DNA from 2 places in the Lentilitoribacter sp. JB5-8 genome. Region 1 is predicted to be linked to the other one. Evidence: predicted binding sites of a transcription regulator. Region 1 holds the regulator's gene; the other holds the start of a gene.
The links. Region 1 encodes LexA, which represses DNA repair genes until DNA is damaged. Its sites were predicted from a motif close to TGTTCNNNNTGTGTTCNG; they were not measured.
Positions count from the first base shown of each region.

Region 1 (4,413 bases):
CATAGTTTTGAGCGCAATTGCCGCACTTAATAGGCAAATAAATGTCGGCGCAAAGTTCATTTTACTACTTTTATCCGCGTTTTTCATCGGTGCATTTGCCGCAAATTTTGAGATGAAAAAGTCCACGGTTTTGCTCGATAGTGATGTCACCACAAATCTAAAAGGCATTGTTTTATCCAAAAGCCTTGGGACAAATGGCACGCCGCGCTACAAGATATTGATCAATTCAACATCTAAACCCACCATTAAGCGACCACCGCAAAAGGTTCAATTGGTCGCGCGCGGGGGAGATGGCCAACTCAATGTCGGTGAGATCATTCAAACAAGAGCAAGATTAACGCGACCATCGGGACCTGTGTATCCACGCGGATATGATTTTGCATTCGGTGCTTATATCAATGATATCGGTGCATATGGGTTTATGCTTGGATCACCCATTTCACTTGGGAATATCAAAGCCAACGAATTGCCATTAAAAAGCAGATTTGAGTTATTTGTTGGTGCCATTCAATCAAAGATTTCAAACCGCATAAACAATCATTTAAGTGGTGATGCCGCAGCGATATCATCTGCCTTAATTATTGCCGATAAAAAGGCAATTAGCGAGCAAACTGTCGAAGCGCTCCGCAATGCCGGTCTTGCCCATATATTAGCGATTTCTGGTCTTCATATGGTTTTAGCGTCTGGCACTTTGTTTTTAACAATTCGGGCTTTGCTCAGCGTCTTTCCATCGCTTGTTCAGGCCATACCGGTTAAAAAGCTTGCGGCAGTGGCCGCATTGTCAGCTGCAAGCGCTTATCTCGTTATATCCGGCGCGCCAATTTCCGCCCAACGCGCTTGGCTTATGTTGGTGATTATGCTGGGGGCAACCATATTCGATAAACCAGCCATAACCCTTCGAAATGTAGCAATAGCCGCCATCATCATTATTTTAATAAAACCCTCAAGCGTAACGACACCTGGGTTCCAGATGTCCTTTGCCGCGGCAACAGCACTCGTATCAGTTTATTCCGCCTGGGCGCGGATAAAACTAAACCACTACGAGCGATCGACGGTGTATTTTAAAGAAACTTTTTTGTACAGAACGGTTCAGTTTGTGTTTGGGCTAGGAATGACAGCTTTGATTGCAGGGCTCGCAACAGGCATTTTCTCAAGTTTTCATTTTCATCAACTCGCAGGCTATGGTCTGTTGGGAAATGTCTTGGCGATGCCTGTGGTTACATTTCTCGTGATGCCGCTTGCATTACTCTCCATGTTACTCATGCCTTATGGGCTTGAATGGTTGCCCTTAACGGGATTGGGCCAATCAATAGATGTTGTGATTTACCTTGCAAACTGGGTTTCTGGATTGGGTGGAGAGCTCAAGACAGGTAAACCAATTCCCATAGTTATAGCATTTTTGGTTGCAGGCTTTATCGTTTTTGTACTGTTTCGAAGTTCCATCAAACATATAGGGCTGTTATCAATCGTGGTGGGATTGGCTTTGTCTTTTGTCTTACCGATTAACATCCCGGATGTTTTCATTAGCGAAGACGGAAAGCTTATTGGTGTCCGCCAGGATAAAACGTTGTTCGTTAATCGATCCCGTCCATCAAGCTTTATCGTAGATCAGTGGCTAAGTGCGCATTTGCTTGAGCTTGAAAAACCGCAATTAATAAATACGGCTGACATTGGCTTTGACTCACAAAATGCCCGCCGGGAAGATCTACAAATATTGATTAAAGGTGATGCTGCGTTTCGTTGTTTTAACACCCATTTTTGTGTGAACGAATATAACGGTAAGATCATAACCACGCTTGGAAAGACGGAACATATGCGCGCTGCTTGCCAGTTTGCGGATATTATCGTGACAACGTTTGGGGTAAACCGCGCTTTAAGGAACGAATGCGCTACTGAAATGATTATCAGCCGCTATGACTTAAAGCAGAGTGGCTCAATGGCATTATATTCAGCTCGTAATGGGAATGCGTATAGAGTTGAAACAGCTGTTGGAGACGCTGTGCGTCCCTGGACTATTCAAAGATACTTTAATTGGCGCGCAGATGAGTATTGGTTGCCAGATGGTCAAACATTAAAACGGACCAACAATTAAGCGGTCCGTCAAAATATGCATTAGTTGTAGCGTCGGATCAAGCCAACCAATTTGCCCTGAACTTTCACGCGGTCAGGCCCAAAGATACGCGTCTCATATGCAGGGTTTGCAGCTTCAAGGGCAATGGACGCACCTTTGCGGCGGAACCTTTTAAGCGTTGCTTCTTCATCATCAACAAGTGCAACGACAATGTCGCCAGGGTTTGCATTATTTGCGTCTTTGATCACAACTGTATCGCCATCAAAAATGCCAGCATCGATCATGGAATCGCCCTTAACTTCAAGCGCGTAGTGATCGCCACCACCAAGCATGTCTGTCGGAACGGTAATGTTGTGCGTCGTATGTTGAATAGCTGAGATCGGCACACCCGCTGCAATGCGTCCCATAACAGGCACGCTTAATGACCCATTGTCTTCCATTTGCTCTTGCGGTTTTGAACGGATTGGCTCGACTTTATCTTTGCTTCCCTCAATAACACTTGGATTAAATCCGCGAGGAGGGGGCGTTGTCGATTGATAGCTCTCTGGAAGCTTTATCACTTCAAGTGCACGCGCTCTGTTAGGAAGGCGTTTGATAAACCCACGCTCTTCAAGAGCTGTGATGAGACGATGAATGCCGGATTTTGATGCCAGATCCAACGCGTCTTTCATTTCATCAAATGAGGGCGGAATCCCTGTTTCCTTCATGCGCTCATGAATAAAAAACAGCAGTTCCTGTTGTTTGCGTGTCAACATATCAAAACCTCATCACGTTAGAAACAAACCATGAACAATGCATATATGTTCTATTTGTGTTCTGCAATAGTAAATAATTAATTAACAAAACTTGGTCGATCGACAAGATGAGATTTAGTATTTCTTGAACAAAGGTAGAATTATACCAGAACATAAGCGGAATTAAGTGAGCTTTGTTCTAGGTTGAGAACAATTACAGGTTGTTTTTTAAGTATAAGTGTCTGTTATTGTTATATAAATAAGTATCCGTTTAAAAACTCTATTCAACGAGAAAAGATCACCTACTAACAAGGGGTGTGAATTTTTAGGTATCTCATTGATGTTTGCATCTTAGTCGAAAAAAATTCTAAAAAACTTAGTTTTCAAACAGGATCACATCACAAATATCGCCTTTTGAGGCAGCTTTTGCGTTTGGCGGACGAATCAAAAGCCCATTGGCATCAGCAAAAACACGTACCAGCGACGAATCTTGCCGCTTAAACGGGGTTACAATGCGCTCACCAAGCTCATCCGTTTGAATTTGCGCCCGCATATATTCCTGCCGATGATCATTTTCAGGCAGTTCAACAGTCAATTTCGCTGTTGTTATGGGCGTGGTTATTGTCCGGCCTGCAAGTTTGCGCACAAGCGGCGCTAAAAAGAGTGAACCGGTCACCAAACTTGAGGCAGGGTTGCCGGGCAGGCCGATAAAGCGCATTTTACCCAATGTGCCATACATGAGCGGTTTTCCTGGGCGCATGGCAATTTTCCAGAAATTGAGCTGCATACCCATTTCAGTCAGCGCTTGCTGAACAAGGTCATGATCGCCAACAGATGCACCACCAATTGTCACTAAAATATCGGTATTGTTATCCAGAGCTTTTTGCACCGATGCTTTAATCACATCTAATTTGTCTTGCGCGATACCCAGATCCATCACATCAGCACCAGCGCTTTCGCACATAGCCATGACACCAAAAGCATTTGACGCGATGATTTGATCTATGCCCGGTTCTTCACCTGGAGATACAAGTTCATCGCCGGTCGCTAATACTGATATCAATGGCTTTTGAAAAACTTCAACTGCAGCATAATTCATGCTGGCAGCAAGTGTGATCGCAGAATAGTCCAACTCACGATATTTCTTTAAAAGCACATCGTCTTTGGAAAAGTCGACACCTGCAAGCCGAATGTGCCGATCAGGTTGCGCAGGTGCAGTGACCTTGATCAATCCATCTTCGAGCTTTTCAGTGTTTTCCTGAATGAGAATTGTATCGGCAGAAGCGGGAACGGGTGCGCCTGTGAAAATGCGGACACTCTCGCCATCTTCAAATGTACCGTGAAATCCGTGACCTGCCGCAGATTCGCCGATAACTTTAATCGTTGCGCCAATTTCACTCGCGTCTTTGAACTTAACAGCATAACCATCCATCGCGGATGCATTAAAAGGTGGATGCGTGCGTTTGGAAATAAGGTCTGTGGCTAAAATCCGACCGCGCAATTGCGAGATTGGCATCATTTCAGTGCTTTTTGGCTCAGCACCATCCAGCAGTTTTTCAAGTGCTTGATCAACAGGCAAGAGAGCCATAGCGCTATTCGACCTCGCTA
Region 1 covers NZ_CM146332.1:2,406,518-2,410,930, forward strand. Annotated here, with positions in the region: gene ACZ1GZ_RS11820 (ComEC/Rec2 family competence protein) at 1-2,092, shown strand, start outside; gene lexA (transcriptional repressor LexA) at 2,113-2,826, opposite strand; gene ACZ1GZ_RS11830 (molybdopterin molybdotransferase MoeA) at 3,182-4,393, opposite strand; gene moaC (cyclic pyranopterin monophosphate synthase MoaC) at 4,398-4,413, opposite strand, start outside.

Region 2 (4,413 bases), 290 kb from region 1:
TCGTGATGAGCTTTCAGAACTAGAAGAGCGCGTTGAAAAGACCAAACTTTCGAAAGAGGCACGCGAAAAGGCTGATGCTGAAGTTAAAAAGCTCCGCCAAATGAGCCCAATGTCAGCTGAGGCGACAGTTGTTCGCAATTATCTTGATTGGTTGCTTGGTTTGCCTTGGGGGCGTTCCTCACGTGCAAAAGTGGATCTGAATAAAGCGGAAGCTATCTTAGATAACGATCACTTTGGTTTGGATAAAGTTAAAGAGCGTATTATCGAATATCTTGCTGTACAAACACGTACATCGAAGATCAAAGGCCCAATCCTGTGCCTTGTTGGACCTCCAGGTGTTGGTAAAACATCTTTGGCGAAGTCGATCGCGAAAGCGACAGGCCGCGAATATGTTCGCATGGCCTTGGGTGGGGTTCGTGATGAATCTGAGATCCGTGGTCACCGCCGTACATATATTGGTTCGATGCCAGGCAAGATCGTTCAATCCATGAAAAAAGCGAAGAAGAACAATCCGCTCTTCTTGCTGGATGAGATTGATAAGATGGGCATGGACTTCCGTGGCGATCCGTCATCTGCATTGCTTGAGGTTTTAGATCCAGAGCAAAACTCGACATTTATGGATCATTATCTTGAGGTCGAATACGATCTTTCAAAGACTATGTTTGTCACTACATCTAATACGCTGAATATTCCTGGTCCTTTGATGGATCGTATGGAGATCATCCGTATTGCTGGTTACACAGAAGATGAAAAGCTTGAAATTGCTAAACGTCATCTGTTGCCAAAAGCGATTAAAGATCATGCGTTGGAAGAGAAAGAATTCTCACTAACAGACGAAGCCTTGCTTGAAATCGTGCGTGCCTATACGCGCGAAGCCGGTGTTCGTAATTTAGAGCGTGAGCTTTCTAAACTGACACGTAAATGCGTGACAGAAATCTTGAAGACGAAAGTCGAGAAGGTTGAAGTGACCGTTGATAATCTCGCTGATTATCTTGGTGTTCCGCGTTTCCGTCATGGTGAGGCTGAAGGCGAAGATCAAGTTGGTGTTGTAACCGGTCTTGCATGGACAGAAGTTGGTGGCGAATTGCTGACCATTGAAGGTGTTATGCTTCCTGGTAAGGGCGCTATGACAGTGACCGGTAACCTTAAAGATGTGATGAAAGAATCTATTTCTGCCGCTGCATCTTATGTGAAGTCTCGTGCTGTTGATTTTGGTGTGAAACCGCCTGTGTTTGAAAAACGTGATATTCACGTTCACGTGCCAGAAGGTGCAACGCCAAAAGATGGACCATCTGCCGGCATCGCCATGGCAACGGCAATTGTGTCTATTATGACCGGCATACCGGTGCGTAAAGATATTGCCATGACAGGTGAGGTGACCTTGCGCGGTCGTGTGTTGCCAATTGGTGGTTTAAAAGAGAAATTGCTTGCAGCGCTTCGTGGTGGGATTAAAACAGTTTTGATCCCTGAAGAGAATGCAAAAGACCTAGCTGACATTCCTGATAACGTGAAAAATGAGATGGATATCATCCCTGTTTCACGCATGGATGAGGTGATCAAACACGCGCTTGTTGAAGCGCCTGTCGCAATTGAATGGGAAATGCCGAGTGACGACGCGCCCGCGTTAACTGCAACAAATGATGCTGCGGGTGAGCAAATCGCACATTAGTGCAATGCACAATAATCAATCTTTTGGAAAAGGCCGGATTTCCGGCCTTTTTTTACACAAAAATCGCAAAATAACGTGAAAAACACGCTTATTTATTTTGTAAATTCTTGTGGTGTTAGTTGGAATATATAAACTCACCACATGAATTAACTGAGTCGTCTGATACGATGGAAAGGGATAGTTATGAATAAAAATGAACTTGTGTCAGCAGTTGCTGAAAAAGCGGGTATTGCGAAAACTGAAGCGGCCGCTGCAGTTGAAGCTGTATTCGACACAGTAACAGCAGAACTAAAATCTGGCGGAGATGTTCGTCTTATCGGTTTTGGTAATTTTTCAGTAGGCCACCGTGCTGCTTCAAAGGGTCGTAACCCTTCTACAGGCGCTGAAGTTGATATCCCTGCAAGAAACGTTCCTAAGTTCTCTGCAGGTAAAGCATTGAAAGAAGCTGTTAACAGCTAATTTCTTCTCTAGAATTTTTCAAAATTAATCTCCGCGAATGGGTCACTGTTCGCGGATTTTTTTGTGTTTAATAAAAGTTGTTGACATTAGAACAAAAATAGAACATAGTAGATACATAAAGTGAATTGGAGTATATTATGACGTATTTTGTTCGAGACTGTGCAGCTTTTGTTTCTATCACTATGTTTGTAACAAGCCTTTGTGTTTTGTTCACGTCAGTCTAGTACTCACCATCCGTTTTATCTCATTTATTCAAATCTGTGCGAAGCCGTTAATTTAAGCTGTGCTTGGATCTTATTTCTGGCAATATAGCGCTCAATGGATTCTGCGACTAATCGCATTTATCTGTATGTGTTGGGATAGGTGAATACGGGCAATGGCTAGCAATAGTGAGACTAAACCGAGATTTGTAAACCTTCATGTCCATTCAGCTTATTCTTTGCTGGAAGGCGCGTTACCGGTTAAGACCGTTTTATCTTCTGCGTTAAAAGACCAGCAGCCTGCCATCGCAATTACCGACACTAACAATTTATTCAGTGCGCTTGAGTTTTCGATCAAAGCCGCAGGCGAGGGTATTCAACCTATTATTGGGTGCCAAATCAGCATTGATATGCAAGATGCTGGTGATGGGGAAACAAAATCCGGTCGCGAACACCTTCGCGTATTCCCATCCATCGTTTTGCTTGCTTCAACACAAGTTGGCTATCAAAATCTCGTTGAGCTACTAAGCCGCGCTTATCTTAAAGGTTCAGATGATGAAGCTGTTCACATCAAACTTTCTTGGCTTGAAGGTAAGTCGGAAGGTTTGATTGCACTGACTGGCGGGCCTTCTGGTCCAATCGATTTGGCGTTTAAAGATGGGCGCAATCATGTAGCCTCTCAGAGAGTGCAGAGCCTGAGCCAGTTTTTTCCAAATCGTTTGTATATCGAACTTCAAAGACCGCGCGGATATGACAGATCACTAGAAGCGCATATGGTAAACTTGGCCTATGATCAGGAACTTCCAATAGTCGCAACGAATGAATCGTTTTTCCCAAGTGAAGAAGATTTTGATGCTCATGATGCGCTCATGGCTGTGGCCAATAACACCGTTGTTTCAGATGAAAACAGATTTCGATTAACTGAAGATCATTATCTTAAAACGCAAAGTCAGATGGTTGATCTGTTTTCTGATCTACCTGAAGCTATTGAAAATACGATTGAGATCGCCCAACGTTGTTCGGTTAAACTTGGCTATATTGATCCTATCTTGCCGCGTTTTACCGGTGATGATGGAGATGCGGAGAACGCCCTTAAAGCCGAAGCTGATGAATTACGTCGACAATCTATCGAGGGATTAAAAGAACGCCTTAAAGTTCACGGAACTGCGCTTGATTATACAGAAAAAGACTATGAAGAGCGTCTAACTGTCGAGCTTGATATTATCGAAGGGATGAAATTCCCCGGATATTTCTTGATTGTTGCGGACTTTATTAAGTGGGCGAAAGAGCAAGATATCCCCGTTGGCCCGGGCCGTGGTTCTGGTGCGGGCTCGCTTGTGGCGTTTGCGCTTACGATTACAGATGTTGATCCACTCAGGTTTTCGCTTCTATTTGAGCGTTTCTTGAACCCTGAACGTGTTTCCATGCCCGATTTTGATATCGATTTCTGCCAGGATAGGCGCGAAGAAGTTATCAAATATGTGCAGGAAAAATATGGTCGTGAGCAAGTCGCTCAGATCATCACTTTTGGATCGCTGCAAGCGCGCGCAGCGCTTCGCGATGTGGGCCGTGTGTTACAGATGCCTTATGGGCAGGTTGACCGTATCTGTAAATTGGTTCCGAACAATCCGGCTAACCCAACCCCGCTTCATAAAGCGATTGAGGAAGAACCGAAATTTGCCGAAGCAGTGGATGAAGAACCTATTGTTGGACGTCTGCTTGATATCGCGCAAAAGCTTGAGGGGTTATATCGCCACGCATCCACCCATGCGGCGGGTATCGTGATCGGTGATCGCCCATTATGGCAATTGGTGCCGATGTATCGCGATCCGCGTTCTGATATGCCGGTGACCCAGTTTAACATGAAATGGGTTGAGCAAGCCGGTCTGGTTAAGTTTGACTTCTTGGGTCTTAAAACTCTGACGGTGATTAAAACGGCGGTTGATTTCATTGCCGAGAGTAATATCGAAGTCGATATTAATACGATCCCGTTTGATGATAAAAAATCCTATGAAATGATGTCTCGCGGTGAAACTGTGGGTGTGTTTCAGGTGGAATCTGCGGGTATGCGTAAAGCGCTTATCG
Region 2 covers NZ_CM146332.1:2,700,434-2,704,846, reverse strand. Annotated here, with positions in the region: gene lon (endopeptidase La) at 1-1,669, shown strand, start outside; gene ACZ1GZ_RS13275 (HU family DNA-binding protein) at 1,853-2,128, shown strand; gene dnaE (DNA polymerase III subunit alpha) at 2,505-4,413, shown strand, end outside.
Region 2: a site for LexA is predicted at 2,216-2,233, ahead of dnaE (DNA polymerase III subunit alpha). Genes of this name have one in related genera too.